2 regions of the Tardiphaga sp. 841_E9_N1_2 genome follow, and region 2 is predicted to be linked to the other one. Evidence: riboswitches for the same ligand, from Rfam matches in the RefSeq annotation. Region 2 holds a riboswitch; the other holds the start of a gene.

Region 1 (9,710 bases), 1.2 Mb from region 2:
CCGGCGCGCAGGCGCTTGATCTCGGAGGACGGCAGATAAGTGCCGGTCGGATTGTTCGGATTGGCCAGCCACACCAGCTTGGTGCGCGGCGTGACGCAGTTCAGGATCGCGTCGACGTTGCAGGTGAAGTTGGTTTCCGGAGCGACCACATTGGTGGCGCCGTTCGCCTGGGTAGCGATCGGGTAGACCAGGAAGCCGTGCGCGGTCGAAATCGCCTCGTCGCCGGGGCCAAGATAGACATGCGCAATCAGGTTGAGAATTTCGTCGGAGCCGGCACCGCAGATGATCTGCGCGGGATCGAGGCCGAAGCGGTGGCCGAGCGCCTCGCGCAGCACCTTCGACGTGCCTTCCGGATAATCCTCGAGATGCGCGACAGCGGTGGCGAAGGCGTCCTTGGCGCGCGCCGACGGACCGAACGGGGTCTCGTTGGCCGACAGCTTGTAGGTCTTGCGGCCGGGCTCCACCACCGGGCTCTTGCCAGGGGTGTAGGGCGCGATATCGAGAATGCCGGGCTTCGGCACAGGACGGGACATCTTCAACTCCAGAACGTCAGATTGGCTTACGAACGCGGTGCGTCGCTGGCGGCCACGGTATAGCGGGTTGCGTGGCTCCCGACGAGAGCCGTGGAGCGCACCGAGGCGCCGGCTTCGATCAGCGCCGACTTGATCTTGTCGAGGCTGGAGGCTCTCGTGATCGAGATCAGCAGCGCCGCGCCGTCAAAGGCAGTATCCGGCACGGCGACGATTTCGGCCAGCGGCGATAGCGCACGCGCGGTCTCGGCATTCCAGCCGGACACCCGCACGCTCCACATCTCGACCTCGGTCACCATAGCGCTGTCGGCAACGCGTGACACCACGAACACCGGCAATGCGGCCGGATGGTCGGCGCGTTCGATGAACGGCAGGCGCGCGATGATCTTCGGCGCGCCTTGGGCTTCCAGCGGGATCCACCACGGCGTGCGGCTGGACGTCGCTGAGACCAGCGCGAGATCGCCCTTGGACTTGGCCACGGCCTCGACCGCTGCGGCGGCGCTGAAATGCGCGACGTAAGGCACCGTGAAGCCGAAATGAAAGCGCGCGGAATCCCGCATCGCGCTCTCGCCGAGCGACAGATCCGCATGCACCGAGAACGGCGCCTGAACGTAAGTGAAAGTCGAAATGATCACCCGCCAGATGCTCTCGACGGTGTCGATCGGCAGGATGCCGCGATGGCGCTGCACCAGACGGCGCATCATGTCGGCCTCGCGCGCCGGCCGAAACGCCGAGCCGACCTCCTGGGTCTGCTTCACCGAAATCAGCCGGTCGATGATGTCGCCGCGCTGCATCAACAGGGCGTGAACCTGTGCGTCGATGCTGTCGATCTCTTTGCGCAGTTCATCCAGCGAGGGCGGGGCGGGTGGTAATTTCGACATGTTCAAAACCTTCGGGACGGGAGGCGTGATAGGTCCCGTCGAGCTTGCCGGGCCGGCTCCGGGGAGCCGGCGGGCACGGCCATTGATTAGGTAAGACGGTGCCGGAAAGCAAAGAAAACATGGAAGATTTGGCCGCAGGGCAGTTGGGCAATTTGACCGGGGTATGCCCATATTGACGGCAGGCGGGTGTGGGACTAGTTTCTGGGCTCTTCCGTGGTCATTTGAGCCGGCCGGCTTGCAGCCACGTTAAACAACTCGCTAAACAGGCCGGGGACAGTTTGATCCCGGCCGAGCTATTTGTTCAGGCCGGGTTTTTTATGGCCTGATTCCGGTTTTGGTTTGAGAACCTCCTGAGGAGGCCGGTATCAAGATGGTAAATGTCGAACTGGTGAAGAGTCCGGTTGTCCGCCCCGATGAGCGTGGACATGAAGCCGATCACCCGACCTCGCTGGTCGCGGGTTTTGGCATGGATCAGCCGCTGCGGCTTGATTGCGGCGTCGACCTCGCCCCGTTCCAGATCGCCTATCAGACCTACGGAACGCTCAACGCCGACAAATCCAATGCGATCCTGGTCTGCCACGCTTTGACCGGTGACCAGCACGTCGCCAATATCAATCCGATCACCGGCAAGCCCGGCTGGTGGCAGACACTGGTCGGCCCCGGTAAGGCGCTCGACACCGAACGCTACTTCATCATCTGTTCGAATGTGCTCGGCGGTTGCATGGGCTCGACCGGTCCGGCCTCGACCAATCCCGCCACCGGCAAGATCTGGGGACTGGATTTTCCGGTCATCACCATTCCCGACATGGTGCGTGCGCAGGCGATGCTGATCGACAGTCTGGGTATCGGTCAGTTGTTTTGCGTCGTCGGCGGTTCCATGGGCGGCATGCAGACGCTGCAATGGACCGCGGCCTATCCGGAGCGCGTGTTCTCCGCGCTGGCGGTTGCCTGCAGCACGCGGCACTCGGCGCAGAACATCGCGTTCCACGAATTGGGTCGTCAGGCCGTGATGGCCGATCCCGATTGGCGCGGCGGGCGTTATTTCGAGGAAGGCACGCATCCGCATCGCGGCCTCGGCGTCGCGCGGATGGCCGCGCATATCACCTATCTGTCGGATGCCGCCTTGCACCGCAAGTTCGGCCGCCGCATGCAGGACAGGGAGTTGCCGACATTCTCCTTCGATGCGGATTTTCAGGTCGAGAGCTATCTGCGCTATCAGGGCTCGTCCTTCGTCGAGCGCTTCGATGCCAACTCCTATCTCTATCTGACGCGTGCGATGGACTATTTCGATATCGCAGCCGACCACAACGGCAAGCTTGCGGAAGCGTTTCGCGATACGCAGACGCGCTTCTGTCTGATGTCGTTCACATCAGACTGGCTGTTCCCGACGGCAGAATCGCGCGACGTCGTGCACGCGCTGAATGCCGGCGGCGTCCGCGTGTCCTTTGCGGAGATCGAAACCGACAAGGGTCATGATGCCTTCCTGCTCGATGTGCCCGAGTTCCTCGATATCGCCGGTGCATTTCTGAACTCCGCAGCCTCCGTGCGCGGCCTGCCTGTTACGGGGACATAGAGATGGCGTTTCCACAACAGACCTTGCCGCTGAATTCTGCGGTGGCGACCCCGGCGCCGCGCGGCACGCAGGACTATCGCGGCGATCACCTCCTGGTTGCGGAGATGATCAAGCCGGGCTCGAAGGTGCTCGACGTGGGCTGCGGCGATGGCGATCTGCTGCAGCTGCTGGAAAGCCGCGGCATTGACGGCCGCGGCATCGAATTGTCGCGCGAAGGCGTCAACCGCTGCGTCGGCAAGGGTCTTGCCGTGGTGCAGGGCGACGCCGATACGGACTTGATCAACTATCCCGACGATGCGTTCGACTACGTGATCCTGTCGCAGACGCTGCAGGCGACGCGGCAGCCGCGCGTCGTGCTGGAAAATCTGCTGCGCATCGGCCGCAGCGCGATCGTGTCGTTTCCGAATTTCGGCTTCTGGAAAATGCGCGTGCAGTTGCTTGTCGGCGGCCGCATGCCACGTACGGAGAATCTGCCGGCGACGTGGTACGACACGCCGAACATTCACTTCTGCACCATCAAGGACTTCGTGCAGCTGTGCGACGAGATCAACGTGAAGATGGAGCGCGCCGTTGCGCTTGATCTCTATGGCCGACCGCTGCGCCTCAATGCGCCGTGGTGGTTCTGGAACATGTTCGGTGAGCAGGGCGTTTTCCTGCTGAGCCGTGCGAGCAAATCACAGCAGCCCTGATCGCGTGTAAATTTCTGCCTGATGGAAGCAAAAATACCGCATTCCATGCGGCTTTTCACGCCGTGTGTCGGCCTGCGATACACGCCAAAGATGTGCATAAAAGCTAATTCGAATAGGTAATATAAGCGCGCATTCCGTCGAATGGGTGGCTGCTATGTCTATACGTATGGCGTCCGTTGAAGTTGAAGCGATTCACTCCGATGTCGCCGTTAAAAAATCGTCACTTGAACCGTTCTAGGTCTTGTTATCGCCATACCAACTTCGTTACCACGCCCGTCCCGATTGTTGGCCCGCGTATTTGGGCCGATGGGGTTCGGGGGTGTTAAGAGGAAAAATTCGGTATGGTTCAGTTCTTTGCGTATCGCCGTGCACTTCGCATCTCGGCTCTTGCGGTGTGTTCGGCGGCAGTTCTCGCGTCAGTCTCTCCCGCGTCGGCACGTCCTCATCACGGCGCTTCGCGTCATTCGCACCACGTCGGCAAGTACACACACAGCACGCGTCATCACGTCCGGCATCGCGCGCGGTATGCACGGCGCAGTGCCCGAGTCGAACAGCAGGCGCCTTCGTTCGGCGACTCCACAAATTTCAATAACGCCAATGCAAGCATGAACCAGCCTTCCGGCGGCTTCGGCGGTTCGGGCATCGTCGATGCAGCGCGCAGCTTCATCGGCCGCGGCAATCCGACGGCGCGCGGTCGTTTGTGGTGCGCAGCGTTCATGAACCTCGTATTGAAGCGCACCGGCCATCAAGGCACTGGGTCTGATATGGCGCGCTCGTTCTCGAGCTATGGCCAGCGCATCTCCGGTCCGCAGGTCGGCGCCATCGCCGTGATGTCGCGGGGGCGTCGCGGCGGTCATGTCGGCGTCGTCTCGGGCGTCGATGCCAAGGGCAACCCGATCATCGTCTCCGGTAATCACGGCAATCGCGTCGCCGAGTCGGTGTATTCGCGTGGCCGGGTTTACGCCTACGTGATGCCGACGAGCTGAGTTCGTCTATTCTTCGACGACGATCTTATCGCCGGCGGTGATCATGCCGCCGGTGATGACCTCAGCGTAAATTCCGCAATCGGCGTGACCGTAGGTCTGCAGCAGCGTTTTCGGAATCGTCAGATCCCGCGCGGCCGTATCCGGATCGACATTGGTCGCTGCACAGCGGACGATGCGCTTCACCACCTTGAGCCGGGTGCTGCCGATGGCGAGCGTCCGGTCGATCAACTCGAATTCATGCCAGGCCGGCCAGCCCGCTACATGCAGGTTGCCGCGAAAGCGCAGCGGATGCACCGGCTGCCCGACGGCCTTTTCGAGGTCTTTGACGCTGGCGAGGTTGATGATCGACACCACCTTGCGCGGCACGTCCGAAAAGCTATGGCCGTCCGCGAACAGCACCCTGGGTGGTCCGCGCAGTTCATCGGCAAAATTTGCAGCAAAGAACGCTTCGATTTCCGCACGTCCTTCGGCCGTCTGCAGATCGGCTCGCGCTGCCTCCACATTATCCTGCCGGATCGTCAGGGTATGGCTGGCGTCGTCGTAGTGGCTGCGGAGCGCCGCCAGGCGCTCGTTGCGCATCAGCATCAGAAACTGGGTCTTCGGAAAATATTGCGGTGCTGCCGGGTCGAACCCGATCGGGCCGTTCTCGATGGCATAGCGCCGATCGGCCGGCAGGGTCTGGCCGGGCTTCAGCGTGACTTGTTCCAGAGGCTCGGGCGTCAGGCCCTTCACGGGATAGCGGTAGATGCTGGCAACGCTGGCGTAAGACTGTTCTGGCATGGTTCCGGTCTTAAGAGATTTGGGCCCGCGGCGCCATCGCCTGGCCGATTGGAATTTTATGCGGACCCCTTCCGTTTCGGGAACTGGCTGCCCACATTTGCATCAAGCTGGTTTTGACGCCAGCGACGACCGCAGCCGGTTGACCACCATCAATGCGGCCTGCGGAAACCCAATGAAGATGCCCCGTCCGTGCTTTCGAGGCGGACAGGGCAGGCCGAGGGACAACACACGATGAATATTGAGAAATACACCGAACGGGTGCGCGGCTTCATTCAGTCGGCGCAGTCACTGGCCGTGCGCGAGGGCCATCAGCAATTCTCGCCGCTGCACATTCTGAAAGTTCTGCTGGATGATAGCGAAGGTCTGGCCGGTGGCCTGATCGATCGTGCCGGCGGCAACTCCCGCGCCATCCTGAAGGCGACGGAAACCGAGCTGGGCAAGATGCCCAAGGTCTCGGGTGCTGGGGCTGGGCAGGTCTATCTGGCGCCGGCGACTGCGCGCGCCTTCGATGCCGCCGAAAAGGCCGCCGAAAAGGCTGGCGACAGTTTCGTCACGGTGGAGCGGCTGCTGCTTGCGCTGGCGCTCGACAAGGACTCCGAAGCCGGCAGCCTGCTCAACAAGGGCGGCGTCACGCCGCAAAATCTCAATGCCGCGATCAATGCGCTGCGCAAGGGCCGCACGGCGGATTCCGCCACGGCTGAAAACGCCTATGACGCGTTGAAGAAATATGCCCGCGACCTGACCCAGGCTGCGCGTGATGGCAAGCTCGACCCGGTGATTGGCCGCGACGAGGAAATCCGCCGCACGATTCAGGTATTGTCGCGGCGAACCAAGAACAATCCCGTGCTGATCGGCGAACCCGGCGTCGGCAAGACCGCCATCGTCGAAGGTCTCGCGCTGCGCATCCTCAATGGCGACGTGCCGGAGAGCCTGAAGGACAAAAGCCTGCTGTCGCTCGATCTCGGTGCGCTGATTGCCGGCGCGAAATATCGCGGCGAGTTCGAGGAGCGGCTGAAGGCGGTGCTCGGCGAGGTGACCTCGGCCGAGGGCGGCATCATCCTGTTCATCGACGAAATGCATCAGCTGATCGGCGCCGGCAAGGGCGATGGCGCGATGGATGCGTCCAACCTGCTGAAGCCTGCGCTCGCCCGCGGCGAATTGCATTGCATCGGCGCCACCACGCTCGACGAATATCGCAAGCATGTGGAGAAGGACGCGGCACTGGCGCGGCGCTTCCAGCCGATCTTCGTGGCTGAGCCGACTGTGGAAGACACCGTCTCGATCCTGCGCGGCCTCAAGGACAAATACGAACAGCATCACGGTGTCCGCATCACGGATAGCGCACTGGTCGCTGCCGTGACGCTGTCGAACCGCTACATCACTGATCGCTTCCTTCCGGACAAAGCCATCGACCTGATGGACGAGGCTTCGGCACGGTTGAAGATGCAGGTCGACTCCAAGCCTGAAGAACTCGATTCGATGGACCGCGAGATCATCCGGCTCAAGATCGAGCAGGAGGCGCTTGGCAAGGAAACCGATGCCGGCTCGAAAAGCAGGCTCGAAACGCTCAAGAAGGAACTCGCCGAGCTCGAAGAGAAATCGGCAGCGCTCACCCAGCGCTGGTCGGCCGAGAAGAACAAGCTGTCGAACGCGCAGAAGCTCAAGAGTGAGCTCGATGGCTTGCGCCTCGAACTGGCCGAGGCGCAGCGCCGCGGCGAATATCAACGCGCTGGCGAACTGGCCTATGGCCGGATTCCCGATCTTGAAAAGCGGCTGGCCGATATCGAAGCCAACGAGAATTCCGAGATGATGGAAGAGGCGGTCACCGCCAATCACATCGCGCAGGTGGTCTCGCGCTGGACCGGCGTGCCCGTCGACAAGATGCTTGAAGGCGAGAAGGACAAGCTGCTGCGGATGGAACTGAGCCTCGGCGAGCGCGTCGTCGGCCAGGCCGAAGCCGTGCGTGCGGTGGCAACTGCCGTCCGTCGTTCGCGTGCCGGTCTGCAGGATCCGAACCGGCCGATCGGCTCGTTCATGTTCCTCGGCCCCACCGGCGTCGGCAAGACCGAGCTGACCAAGGCGCTGGCGTCCTATCTGTTTGACGATGACACCGCGATGGTGCGTCTCGACATGTCCGAATATATGGAGAAGCACTCGGTCTCGCGTCTGATCGGCGCGCCTCCGGGCTATGTCGGCTATGATGAGGGCGGCGCGCTGACCGAAGCTGTGCGGCGGCGGCCCTATCAGGTCGTTCTGTTCGACGAGGTCGAGAAAGCGCATCCGGATGTGTTCAACGTGCTGCTGCAGGTGCTCGACGACGGCCGCCTGACCGATGGTCAGGGCCGCACGGTCGATTTCCGCAACACGCTGATCATCATGACGTCGAATCTCGGTTCGGAATTCCTGGTCAACCAGCCCGAGGGCGAGGATACGTCAGCGGTGCGCGACCTGGTGATGGGCAATGTCCGCGCCCATTTCCGGCCGGAATTTCTGAATCGCGTCGATGAGATCATCCTGTTCCACCGCTTGCAGAAGAGCGAAATGGGTCGGATCGTCGAGATCCAGTTCGCGCGGCTCACCAAGCTGCTGGAAGATCGCAAGATCACGCTGGTGCTGGAGGACGATGCCCGCGACTGGCTCGCCGACAAGGGCTGGGATCCCGCCTACGGCGCCCGTCCCCTCAAGCGTGTGATCCAGCGCAACGTGCAGGATCCGCTGGCCGAGATGATCCTCGCCGGCGACGTCAAGGACGGTGACCATGTCGACATAAGCGCCGCCGGCAACGTCCTGACCTTCAACGGCAAACCGGCCCGGACCGCGGAGATCGCCGAGTTTGAGGCGCCGGTGCCGAAGCGGCAGCTGAACTGACGGCACGGGTTTAAACGCAACGAAACGGCCTGAACTTCACGGTTCAGGCCGTTTCCACGTTGGAGAAAGATCATGACCCGCATTCTCGTGGTCGGCGCCACCGGCCTTGTCGGCCGCCATGTCATCGCCAAAGCGCTCGCCGACAGTCGGATCGCGCGCATCGTTGCGCCGACGCGGCGGCCGCTTGCGGCGCATGCGAAGCTCGACAACCCGCTGGTCGATTTCGACCGGTTACCAGCCGAGGCCGACTGGTGGGATGTCGATGGTGTGATCTGTGCACTAGGCACGACGCGCGCCAAGGCCGGCTCGGATCGGGCGTTTCGCGTTGTGGATTATGATTACCCGCTTGAAGTCGCCCGGCTGGCGCGCAAGCACGGCGCTAGCCGTTTCGCGCTCAATTCGTCGGTGGGTGCCAATGCGCGCTCAAAGCTGCTCTATCCGCGTACTAAAGGCGAAGTGGAGGAAGCGCTGAAGGCGATGGGCTTTGACGATTGTGCGGCCGGGCCTGATCGGCGGTGACCGCGACGAATTCCGGCTGGGCGAACGCATCGCGGCAGCGGTGCTCGGTATCCTCGGTCCGGTCCTGCCGCGCAGCTACCGGATCAGCCCCGCCGACAAGATCGCCGACGCATTGATCGAGGCAGCCGTGACCGGCGCGCCTGGCGTTCACCTGATCGGGTCTGCAGAGCTCGCCGCGGATTGATCGCCGGACCTCAGCGTCTCTTTTGCTATTGTCCCGAGCGTCTCCTAGCCCACGCGGCGTTGGTCTGACGCGCAGAACAGGACGAAAAGTACGAATTTAGCGGCTGGTCGTCGGCCGTGCTGGTGGCACCGCGCCGGTCACGCCTGCGTCGGACACGCGGGCGCCGGGGCCTCGCATGGTCATCTGGGCGTCGATCCGGTCACGTTCCTTCTCGAAGCCGGCCATGATCGGCCCTTCGAGCGAGCGACCGCGTGGCAGTTTCACGCGCATCGGATCGACGAAGCGGCCGTTGACCAGAATTTCGTAGTGAACGTGGGCGCCTGTGGACATGCCGGTGGAGCCGACGAAACCGATGACCTGACCCTGCCGCACGCGCTTGCCGGGCTCCATGCCCTTGGCGAAGGCCGACATATGGCCGTAGGCGGTCTCGTAGCCGTTGTTGTGCTTGATGCGGATATATTTGCCGTAGCCGCCTTCCCAGGCTGCCTTTTCGATCACGCCGTTGCCGGATGCGAAAATCGGAGTGCCGTAGGGCGTCGACCAGTCCACGCCGGTATGCATCTTGGTGTAGCCGAGGATCGGGTGGCGGCGTCCGCCGAAGCCCGAACGCATGATGGCGTTATTGACGGGTTTGCGGACCAGAAACTTCTTCGCGCTCTTGCCGGTCTCGTCATAGTAGTCGACGACCGAGTCGTCGGTG
Region 2 (9,710 bases):
GATCACCTCGCGAGCGCCGATGCGCTGCTCGTCTCGGTCCCGCCCGGCACAGACGGCGATCCCGTGCTGCGGACCTTCGGCTCCGTGATCGCGGCCAGCGGCATCCGGCGCATCATCTATCTCTCCAGCGTCGGGGTTTACGGCGATCATCAGGGCGCCTGGATCGACGAAACCGCCCCGGTCTCCGGCGAGGGCCGACGCAAGGCACGTATCGATGCCGAAGACGCATGGCGCGCCGTGGCCGGCGATCGCACGACGATCCTGCGCATCGCCGGCATCTACGGTCCCGGCCGCAATGCGCTGGAGAATCTCAAAACCGGCAAGGCCCATCGCATCTTCAAGCCGGGCCAGGTGTTCAACCGCATCCATGTGGACGACATCGCAACATCTGTCGCCGCAGCATTCGATCACGCGCAGACCGGCATCTTCAATCTCTGCGACGACGAGCCGGCGCCGCCGCAGGACGTCGTCACCTATGCCGCAGCGCTGATGGGCATCGCGCCGCCGCCCGAGCAGAACTTCGATGACGCCGAGATGAGCCCAATGGCGCGCAGCTTCTATGCCAGCAACAACCGCATCTCGAATGCGCGGCTGAAACGCGAGCTCGGCGTGAAGCTCGCGTTTCCGACCTATCGCGAAGGCCTCACGGCGTTGTGGGAACAACGCGAGGTCTAGGCAGCGAGTGATCTGCGGACTACCGGCCGGTCATCGCCTCCAGCCTGTCCGGATATCGGTTGCCCTGCACGGTGATTTTTGCAGCAGCGCTCTCGATATCCCGCAGATCGTCTGATGTCAGCTCTATAGCCGCCGCACCGAGATTTTCCTCAAGCCGATGCAGTTTCGTGGTGCCCGGGATCGGCACGATCCACGGCTTCTGGGCCAGCAGCCATGCCAGCGCGATCTGCGCGGGCGTCGCCTGCTTCCGTGCCGCGATCTCGCCAAGCAGATCGACAAGCGCCTGATTGGCCTTGCGCGCTTCGGGCGTGAAGCGCGGGAGGATATTGCGGAAGTCTCCGCTGTCGAGCGTCGTGCTCTCGTTCATGGCGCCCGTGAGAAAGCCCTTGCCGAGCGGACTGTAGGGCACGAAGCCAATCCCGAGTTCTTCGAGCGTCGGCAGCACTTCCTTTTCGGGACTGCGCGTCCATAACGAATACTCGCTCTGGATCGCAGTAATCGGCTGCACGGCATGGGCACGGCGAATTGTCGTCACACCCGGTTCGGACAGGCCGAAGTGCTTCACCTTGCCCTCGGCGATCAGGTCCTTCACCGCGCCGGCCACGTCCTCGATCGGCACGTCGGGATCGACGCGATGCTGGTAGAACAGATCGATGGCATCGATCTTCAAGCGCGTGAGCGATGCTTCGGCGACCTCACGAATATGTGCGGGGCGGCTGTCGAGACCGACCTGCTGACCGGTGGCGGGATCGAGCCTGAAGCCGAATTTGGTGGCGATAACGACCTGATCGCGGAGCGGCGCGAGCGCCGCGCCGACGAGCTCTTCATTGGTGAACGGACCGTAGACTTCAGCCGTATCGAAGAAGGTGACACCGCGTTCGACCGCCGCGCGGATCAGTGCGGTCATTTCCGTTGTGTCGGCCGGAGGCCCGTAGCCGAAGCTCATCCCCATACAGCCGAGCCCGATGGCCGAGACTTCCAGTCCATTGCGTCCGAGTATGCGTGTCTTCATGTCAAATCTCCTGTGCCATCCGGCCAATGAGCGGCTCCCGCGCTGGTGGGATTTTGCCGCCGACCTGCGACATCTGGAGATCGTGCGCCCATGAGACTAGATGATATAATCTGCACGCACTTATCAGCCGGATTCATGAATGGCCCGCCAGACAATCGACGACCTCCTCGCCTTCTTTGCCGTCGCGAAGGAGGCGAGCTTCACGCGCGCAGCCGCCAAGCTTGGCGTCTCGCAATCCGCGCTCAGCCACACCATTCGCGGTCTTGAGGAGCGGCTTGGACTGCGGCTCCTCACCCGAACGACCCGCAGCGTTGCGCCGACCGAGGCTGGCGAACGCCTGATCCGGACGATCGGCCCCAAGCTGGAAGAGATCGACGCCGAACTCGCGGCGGTCACGGAGCTGCGCGAGAAGCCGGCCGGCACCATCCGCATCACCACCGGTGAGCATTCCGCCGAGACGATCATCTGGCCCGCCCTCGCCAAGCTGCTGCCGCGCTATCCCGACATCAAGGCCGAACTCGTCGTCGATTACGGCCTCATCGACATCGTCGCGGAACGCTACGACGCGGGCGTTCGCCTGGGCGAACAGGTCGCGAAAGACATGATTGCCGTCCGCATCGGACCGGACTTTCGCATGGTCGTGGTCGGCGCACCGTCCTATTTCGCCAAACGACCGCTGCCGAAACGCCCGCAAGACCTCACCGCGCATGACTGCATCAATATCCGTCTGCCCACCTTGGGTGGTCTCTATGCGTGGGAGTTCGAGAAGCGCGGGCGCACGTTGAAGGTGCGCGTCGACGGCCAGATGGTGTTCAACAACATGTCGCTGCGCGAAAAGGCGGCTCTCAGCGGATTGGGGTTGGCCTATTTGCCGGAGGACCGCGTGCGCGATCACATTGCCGCAGGCCGGCTTGTTCAAGTGCTGGACGATTGGTGCCAACCGTTCTCGGGTTATCACCTTTATTACCCGAGCCGCCGACAACCGACATCCGCATTCGCGGCGCTGGTTGAAGCGTTGCGTTACCGTGGCTGATCAACGGTTGTCGTGTTCCAGCGCCTCAATCCGAACGTGATTGAAGTGAAATCGCACATCGTGAAAAGTTCCTGAATCAATTTGGGCAATGTCGTGTCCTAACCGCGACGTGGTCGCCAAAGCTGCCTTTTTCGTTTGAGGCGCTGTTGCACGCGTGTGACAGCAATCACTGCGCAATAGTCTAGGTTGCCTTTCGTCATCCCCCGTCGGGATTGAGAAGGAACACCTGATGAAGAAGCTTCTACTGTCTACCGCTGCTCTGGCCCTCGTCGCTTTGGCCGCTCCGGCGTCCGCTGCTGACCTGGCTGCGCGCCCTTACACCAAGGCTCCGGCCTATGCTCCGGCTGCTCCGATCTACAATTGGACCGGTTTCTACATCGGCGGTCACATCGGCGGCGCGTTCCCGGGCAACGACAACAACCTGCTCGGCGGCAGCAATGACGGCACGTTCATGGGCGGTGTGCAGGGTGGTTACGACTACCAGTTCGCGCCGAACTGGGTGTTCGGTCTCGAAGCCAATTACAGCTTCCTGTCCACCAGCAGCAACTTCGACAATCGCGGCCTCGGTTCGGTCACCGGTCGTCTCGGTTACACCTGGGGTCCGGCCTTGCTTTACGTAAAGGGCGGTTACGCCTGGGCTGACTCGCGCTTCACCAACGGCTTTGCCGGCGATGGTGGCCGCGATGGCTACACGGTTGGCGGCGGTCTCGAATATCTGTTCACCCAGAACTGGTCGGGCAAGGTCGAATACCAGTATTACGACTTCGGCAACGTCAACTTCATCACGCCGACCCTCGCCGTTGGTGGTTTCAAGAACGACGAGCACACGATCAAGGCCGGCCTGAACTATCGCTTCAACCTGGGCAACTTCGGCGCAGGCTTCGTTCAGTAAGCCTGACGATCTATCGTCTACTTCGTCTCCAGAAAAAACTTAGGCCCGCAGCAATGCGGGCCTTTTTTTCTTGCTTGCGCGGAGCGGTGAGCGATCAGACCTTGAAGTGCTTCGACAGCTTCAGGCTCTGGCCCTGATAGTTCGAACCGATACGCTGGCCGTAGAGGGCATCCGGACGATCCAGCATACGCTCATAGACGAGACGGCCGACGATCTGGCCGTGTTCGAGAATGAACGGCACTTCGCGCGATCGCACTTCGAGCACGGCGCGCGAGCCCTTGCCGCCGGCGCCATCATGACCGAAGCCGGGATCGAAGAAGCCGGCATAGTGGACGCGGAATTCGCCGACCAGCGGATCGAACGGCACCATCTCGGCGGCATAGTCCGGCGGCACCTGCACGGCTTCCTTGGAGGCGAGAATGTAGAACTCGCCAGGATCGAGGATCAGCGTGCCGTCCTTGCGCGCCGAGATCGGCTCCCAGAATTCATTGACGCTGTAGCCACCGCGACGATCGATATCGACCACGCCGGTATGACGCTTGGCGCGGTAGCCGACGAAGCCCGAGGCGTTTTCGCCGGAGAGATCAACCGAAAGCGCGAGGCCATTGTTGAGGTCGGCCGTCTCGCTGTCGACCAGCGGCTCCTGCGCGTGGAGTTCTTCCAGCGCTTCGGTATCGAGCACCGCATCGCCGACCCGGAAACGGACCTGCGACAGGCGCGAGCCTTCGCGCAGCAATACCGGGAATGTCTTCGGGCTGATTTCGGCATAAAGCGGCCCGTGATAGCCCGCACCGATCACATCGAACCGTCTGGTGCCATCAGCAATCACCCGCGTGAACACGTCGAGGCGCCCCGTGGAGCTCTTCGGATTGGCGGCGGCGAAGATGTTCGGCGGCAGCGCCAGGCTCTCGATCAGCGGCACGATGTAGACGCAGTTGGTTTCGAGCACCGCACCGTCCGACAGGTCGATCTCGTGCAGCTTCAGTTCGTCGATGCGCTCGGCGACCGTCGAATTCGGCCCCGGCAGGAAGCTGGCGCGCACGCGATAGGCGATGGAGCCGAGCCGCAGATCGAGGCTGGCGGGCTGGATCTGGCTCTCGACGAAGGGATATTCCGGCAGGATCAGGCCGGCATCGGCCATCGCCGCAATCATGCGGTCGGGCAGAATTCCATCGGCATCGGGGGCAAGCGTAAACGGCACAGGTCTCGTCCTTCGGTCGTCCTTCAGCGAGAATACACTGAAAAATAGCGACTTTACCGGTTATCTCAGCCCCGCCTTGACGAAAAGGGCAAGCGGGAATATGCACATCGTTATCCCGTGGTGATTTGAGCCGGCCGGCTTGCAGCCACGTAAAATAAGTCGCTAAACAGGCCGGGGACACATGTCCTTCCAGCATGCGATCCCGGCCTGAGGACGTCCGTCCAGGCCGGTTTTTTTGTGCCCGTGTTACGCGGGTACGTTGGAGGTCACATGTCTACGAAGTCCTATCGCCCCGAAACCCGGCTCGTTCATTCCGGCGCGCTGCGCTCGCAATTCAACGAGACGTCCGAAGCCCTCTTCCTGACGCAGGGCTTCATCTACGAGACCGCTGAAGCCTGCGAGGCGCGGTTCAAGGGCGAAGATCCCGGTTTCATCTATTCGCGCTTTTCGAATCCGAATACGTCGATGTTCGAGAGCCGCATGATCGACCTCGAAGGTGCGGAGGCTGCACGCTCGACGGCCACCGGCATGGCCGCCGTGACCACCGCCATTCTCGCGCCGCTGCGCATGGGCGATCACGTCGTCGCCGCCAAGGCGCTGTTCGGCTCCTGTCGCTACGTCATCGAAGAGCTGCTGCCGCGCTACGGCATCGAATTCACGCTTGTCGATGGACTCGACCTCGACCAGTGGCAGAAGGCAATGCGCCCGAATACCAAGTCGCTGTTTCTGGAAAGTCCGACCAATCCGACGCTTGACGTGCTCGACATATCAGCCATCGCTGACATCGCCCATGCCGGCGGTGCGCGACTGATTGTCGATAACGTATTCGCGACGCCGCTCTGGCAGAGCCCGCTGGCGCTCGGTGCCGATGTCGTCGTGTATTCGGCGACCAAGCACATCGATGGGCAAGGGCGCTGCCTCGGCGGCATCATCCTGTCGTCGAAGGACTTCATCGACGAGCATATTCACAACTATCTGCGCCAGACCGGCCCCTCGATCTCGCCGTTCAATGCGTGGACGCTGGTGAAGGGGCTGGAGACGCTGGCGATCCGTGTCGAACGGCAGACGCAGACCGCGGCTGCCATCGCAGACGTGCTGGCCCAGCATCCGAAGATTTCGCGGCTGATCTATCCGGGCCGCGAGGATCATCCGCAGGCGGCAACGGTGAAGAAGCAGATGCGTGCGGGATCGACGCTGATCGGCTTCGAGGTGAAGGGCGGCAAGGCAGCTGCATTCCGCGTCCTCAACGAGCTGAAAGTCGCCCGCATCTCCAACAATCTCGGCGACGCCAAGAGCCTGGTCACGCATCCGGCGACGACGACGCATCAGCGCCTGCCGCTGGAAGCGCGGCTCGAACTCGGGATCACAGAGGGCTTCATCCGCTTCTCGGCCGGCCTCGAGCATCGTGACGATCTGATCGAGGATCTCGAAGCGGCACTGGCGAAGGCGTAGCCAATCTCTCCATCGTCATTGCGAGGAGCACTTGCGACGAAGCAATCCAGACTTTCTTTCAAGCAAGACTGGATTGCTTTGCTCAGCGAAAATCGCCGAAGGCGAATTTCGCGGGCTCGCAATGACGGCTGAGAGGCATTCGCCCCTCTTCGAACTTACAGCGGCTTCTGCGCCTGCTGAATCTGCGGCTCGTTGATGCCGAGCTTCACCTGGCCGACCGACTTGATGATGTTGTCGCCAAGCAACTGCGCGAAGCAGGCATAGCCCCAGTCGTTCATATGCAGGCCGTCGGCAATGACGAAGCTGTCGAACGACATCTGCTGGCCTTCGTGCCATTCCTTCATCACTTCGAAGCGCGGGAAGATGCCGACCTTGCGTAGTTCGGCCACCTTGTGCAGCAGCGAGACCATCTTGCTGGTACCTTCCGGCCGCGTATTCACCAGCGGGGAATATTGCGGATCGACCAGCACCAGATCGGCACCCGCCGCCTGAATGCGGGCGACGCCGTCTTCCACCATCTTGCTGGTTTCGCCGGGATCGAGATTGCGCAGCACCGCATTGGTGCCGACTTGCCAGATCACGAGATCAGGCTTCGAATTGATCACTTCGCTCTGCAGCCGCGCCATCATTTCCGGCGCATCTTCGCCGCCCTTGCCGCGGTTGAGCACGGTGATATTGGCCGACGGGTAAGCACGATGCAGCTGCGCGGCAAGGCGGTTCGGATAGGTGAATTCCGGCGCTGTCGAACCGTAGCCTTCGGTGGAGGACGAGCCGAACGCAACGATGACCACGGGCTTGCCGGCCACGAGCTTGCTGGCCACATGCGGCAGCGCGCCCATCGCCTTCATGCCGCCTTTCGGTGTACGGCAGGGGACGCGGCTCAGAATATCGGTCGCGGTCTTTGCGACTTCCTTGACCTTGTCGATGGCCTTCGCAGCGACGCCCCTCTTCGCGGCGTCCGCGGGATCATTGACCGCAATGCTCTGATCGGCGCCCTTGCCGTCAGCCGGGGCGGCCTGCGCCGCTTCGGCGTGCGCAATGGACGATGAGATCGGGAGCGCGAAGGTCGTGGAAGCGGCAAAGGCAGCGACGACAGCAAAGCGAGACAAATGGCCGACGAAACTCATTAACGCTGAATCCTCAAATCCGCTGCTTTGATCTTGGCCGCATCGACGACAAAGGTCGAAAGCGCCCGGCCAAGACAATCATGCACCCGCTTCGCCAGCTCCATGCCGGGCGACGCGCTGAACAGGTCAAAATCACCGCTCTCATTCCAGTGCCGCATGATGGCGAAACGGTCGAACAGCGGGACGTCGTGCTGCTGCGCCACCACACGCATATTATCTAGGTAGGCGGAGCCGGAAATCATCGTCTCCGTGCGCGGACTGTACTGCAGATTCATTAAAATGACGTCAGTTCCGGCCTTTTGCATGGCGGCAACGCCCTCATCCAGGGCATTCCGGAAGTCGTCGGCGTCGGCCTGCTTCATGGCATCCACGGTTCCGGTCTGCCAGATCACCAGGTTCGGCTTCTTGTCCGTCACCAGCTGTTCCAAGGTCGGGGCCATTTCCTCGGCGGTCTTCTTAACCTGCAGCTCCAGTGCCACGTTCACCTCGACGCCCGGTAGCTTCTCCTTCAGATAGGCCTGCAGGCGGTTCGGATAGGCTGCGGAGTGGTCTGAGACCCCGATCACCGAGGATCGGCTGCCAATGACCAGAATATCGAGCTTTCCGCCCGGTTTCGCCGCGGCCTCGACCTTGGGCAGGGTGCTTTCGGAGGTCAGGAGGTAGGCGGGAACCTCACAGGTATGCGCGGGCGGTTCGGCCCGGACAGGAGCCGCCACCAGCAGGCCAGCCAGCATCGTGAGCCGCAGAACGGCCTTCATGCTTCCCCTCCTGCGAGATCCGCGTCGGATCGTTTGGCGCGGGATCCGCCTTTGACAGTGACGCCCTTGTACCACGAAAACACCCAAGCGGCGGTTGACATAACAACTATGCCGAGGAAGCTGATCAAGGCATGCATGCCGGCTCCGCCGGCGACCTCGGCCAGCACGAAATGGCCGGCGAAGGCCAGGAACACCCCGATACAGAAGATTTCGAGGGAGTGCTGGCCGCACAGCACCATCGGCCGCAGCCAGACCGATTTCAGCCCCGGCCACTCCTTGGGCAGGAAACGGACTGTGAGCGCCGCCAGCGCCAGGAAGTGGGCAAAGCGCAGCACGTCGAGATCGGTCTTGTTGATGGGATACATCCACTGCTCGATGACCTTCGGCAGCAGATGGTGGATTTGCGGAATGTACCAGGTCAGCGTCACCCAGAACGCCGCCAGAAGATAGGCCACGCAGAGCCACAGCGTGATATTGGATGACAGTATTCGCGACATCCTGACGGCGCCGCCCAGTGCACACCAGGCGCCGAACACGAACAGCAATTGCCAGGCGAACGGATTGAAGGCCCAGACGCCGTTCGGGTAGGCGGTCAGATGCAGGTCGAATTCCCAGGTCAGCGCATAAAGACCGACCGACAGCGCCAGCGTGAGATCGGCGCGGCGCCGCATCAGCCAGAGGATCGGCGGCAGGAACAGCATGAGGACGATATAGAGCGGCAACACGTCCATGTTGACCGGCCGAAATTTCAGCAACAGCGCCTGGACGATGGTTACATCGGGCTGTTTGAGAAAATCGAGAATTCCCATTTCCTCTGAATAAAGCGGGTTCTCGAACCGCGTCGCGACATAGGAGATTTCCGCGAGGAAGATCGTGAACAGGAAGACGTGGGCGACATAGATCTGCCAGACGCGCTTGAAGATGCGCGCGCTGGCGACCAGCGTGCCCTGCTCCTGCATCGCGCGGCCATAGACGAAAGCGGCGGTATAGCCGGAGATGAAGATGAAGATCTCGGTGGCGTCGCTGAAACCGTAATTACGGATCGTCAGCCAGGTCAGGATATTTGGCGGCAGGTGATCGATGAAGATCAGCCACAGCGCCAGCCCGCGAAACAGATCGAGGCGCAATTCGCGTTCGGTGCCTGCGACGGGAAACGACACGGCATCGGCACGCGTCGAGGCCCGCGACGCGGACACGTGGGAGGACGCATCTGCGTGGGGCAGGCCGGCAATCGGGTCGGCAACAGAGGTCATTCAGCACCGCTCAACGGAAATCGTCGCATGATGAAAATCGACCGCCCCACACCACGCAGGCCATCTGCATGGGGCGATCCGTCACGTCATAGCCAAATCAGGGATCGATTATGCGGTAACTATGTTGAAACCGCGATGGGTTGCCGCCGTTCCGCGCAGCACTCCACGCCGATTTTCCCTGGATTTGGCCGGTAACGTGTTTTTCGCTATGCTTGCGACGCATTTTGAACGATGACACCGCCATGTACCGCGCCATCACACGACAGATCGAAGTCACCGTCGAACCGAATTTCATGCCTGAAAGCTC

Evidence for each region. Region 2 has a riboswitch for S-adenosylmethionine ahead of AB8A50_RS23315 (O-succinylhomoserine sulfhydrylase). Riboswitches for the same ligand answer to the same signal wherever they lie in the genome.
Region 1: linked by a shared signal. The riboswitch ahead of metX (homoserine O-acetyltransferase MetX) and the one ahead of AB8A50_RS23315 (O-succinylhomoserine sulfhydrylase) in region 2 are both predicted to bind S-adenosylmethionine.

What each region holds. Positions count from the first base shown of each region.
Region 1 is NZ_JBPWQC010000001.1:3,700,115-3,709,824, reverse strand. Features, by position in the region: gene hisC (histidinol-phosphate transaminase) at 1-533, opposite strand, end outside; gene AB8A50_RS17870 (chorismate mutase) at 560-1,411, opposite strand; SAM riboswitch at 1,615-1,694, shown strand; gene metX (homoserine O-acetyltransferase MetX) at 1,782-2,984, shown strand; gene metW (methionine biosynthesis protein MetW) at 2,987-3,673, shown strand; gene AB8A50_RS17855 (TIGR02594 family protein) at 4,015-4,659, shown strand; gene AB8A50_RS17850 (MOSC domain-containing protein) at 4,666-5,439, opposite strand; gene clpB (ATP-dependent chaperone ClpB) at 5,671-8,307, shown strand; gene AB8A50_RS17840 (NAD(P)H-binding protein) at 8,380-8,826, shown strand; gene AB8A50_RS17835 (hypothetical protein) at 8,792-9,010, shown strand; gene AB8A50_RS17830 (M23 family metallopeptidase) at 9,107-9,710, opposite strand, start outside.
Region 2 is NZ_JBPWQC010000001.1:4,857,234-4,866,943, reverse strand. Features, by position in the region: gene AB8A50_RS23340 (SDR family oxidoreductase) at 1-675, shown strand, start outside; gene AB8A50_RS23335 (aldo/keto reductase) at 695-1,687, opposite strand; gene AB8A50_RS23330 (LysR family transcriptional regulator) at 1,827-2,720, shown strand; gene AB8A50_RS23325 (outer membrane protein) at 2,950-3,612, shown strand; gene AB8A50_RS23320 (2'-deoxycytidine 5'-triphosphate deaminase) at 3,707-4,813, opposite strand; SAM riboswitch at 4,921-5,000, shown strand; gene AB8A50_RS23315 (O-succinylhomoserine sulfhydrylase) at 5,084-6,265, shown strand; gene AB8A50_RS23310 (SGNH/GDSL hydrolase family protein) at 6,421-7,392, opposite strand; gene AB8A50_RS23305 (SGNH/GDSL hydrolase family protein) at 7,392-8,150, opposite strand; gene AB8A50_RS23300 (OpgC domain-containing protein) at 8,147-9,403, opposite strand; gene apaG (Co2+/Mg2+ efflux protein ApaG) at 9,646-9,710, shown strand, end outside.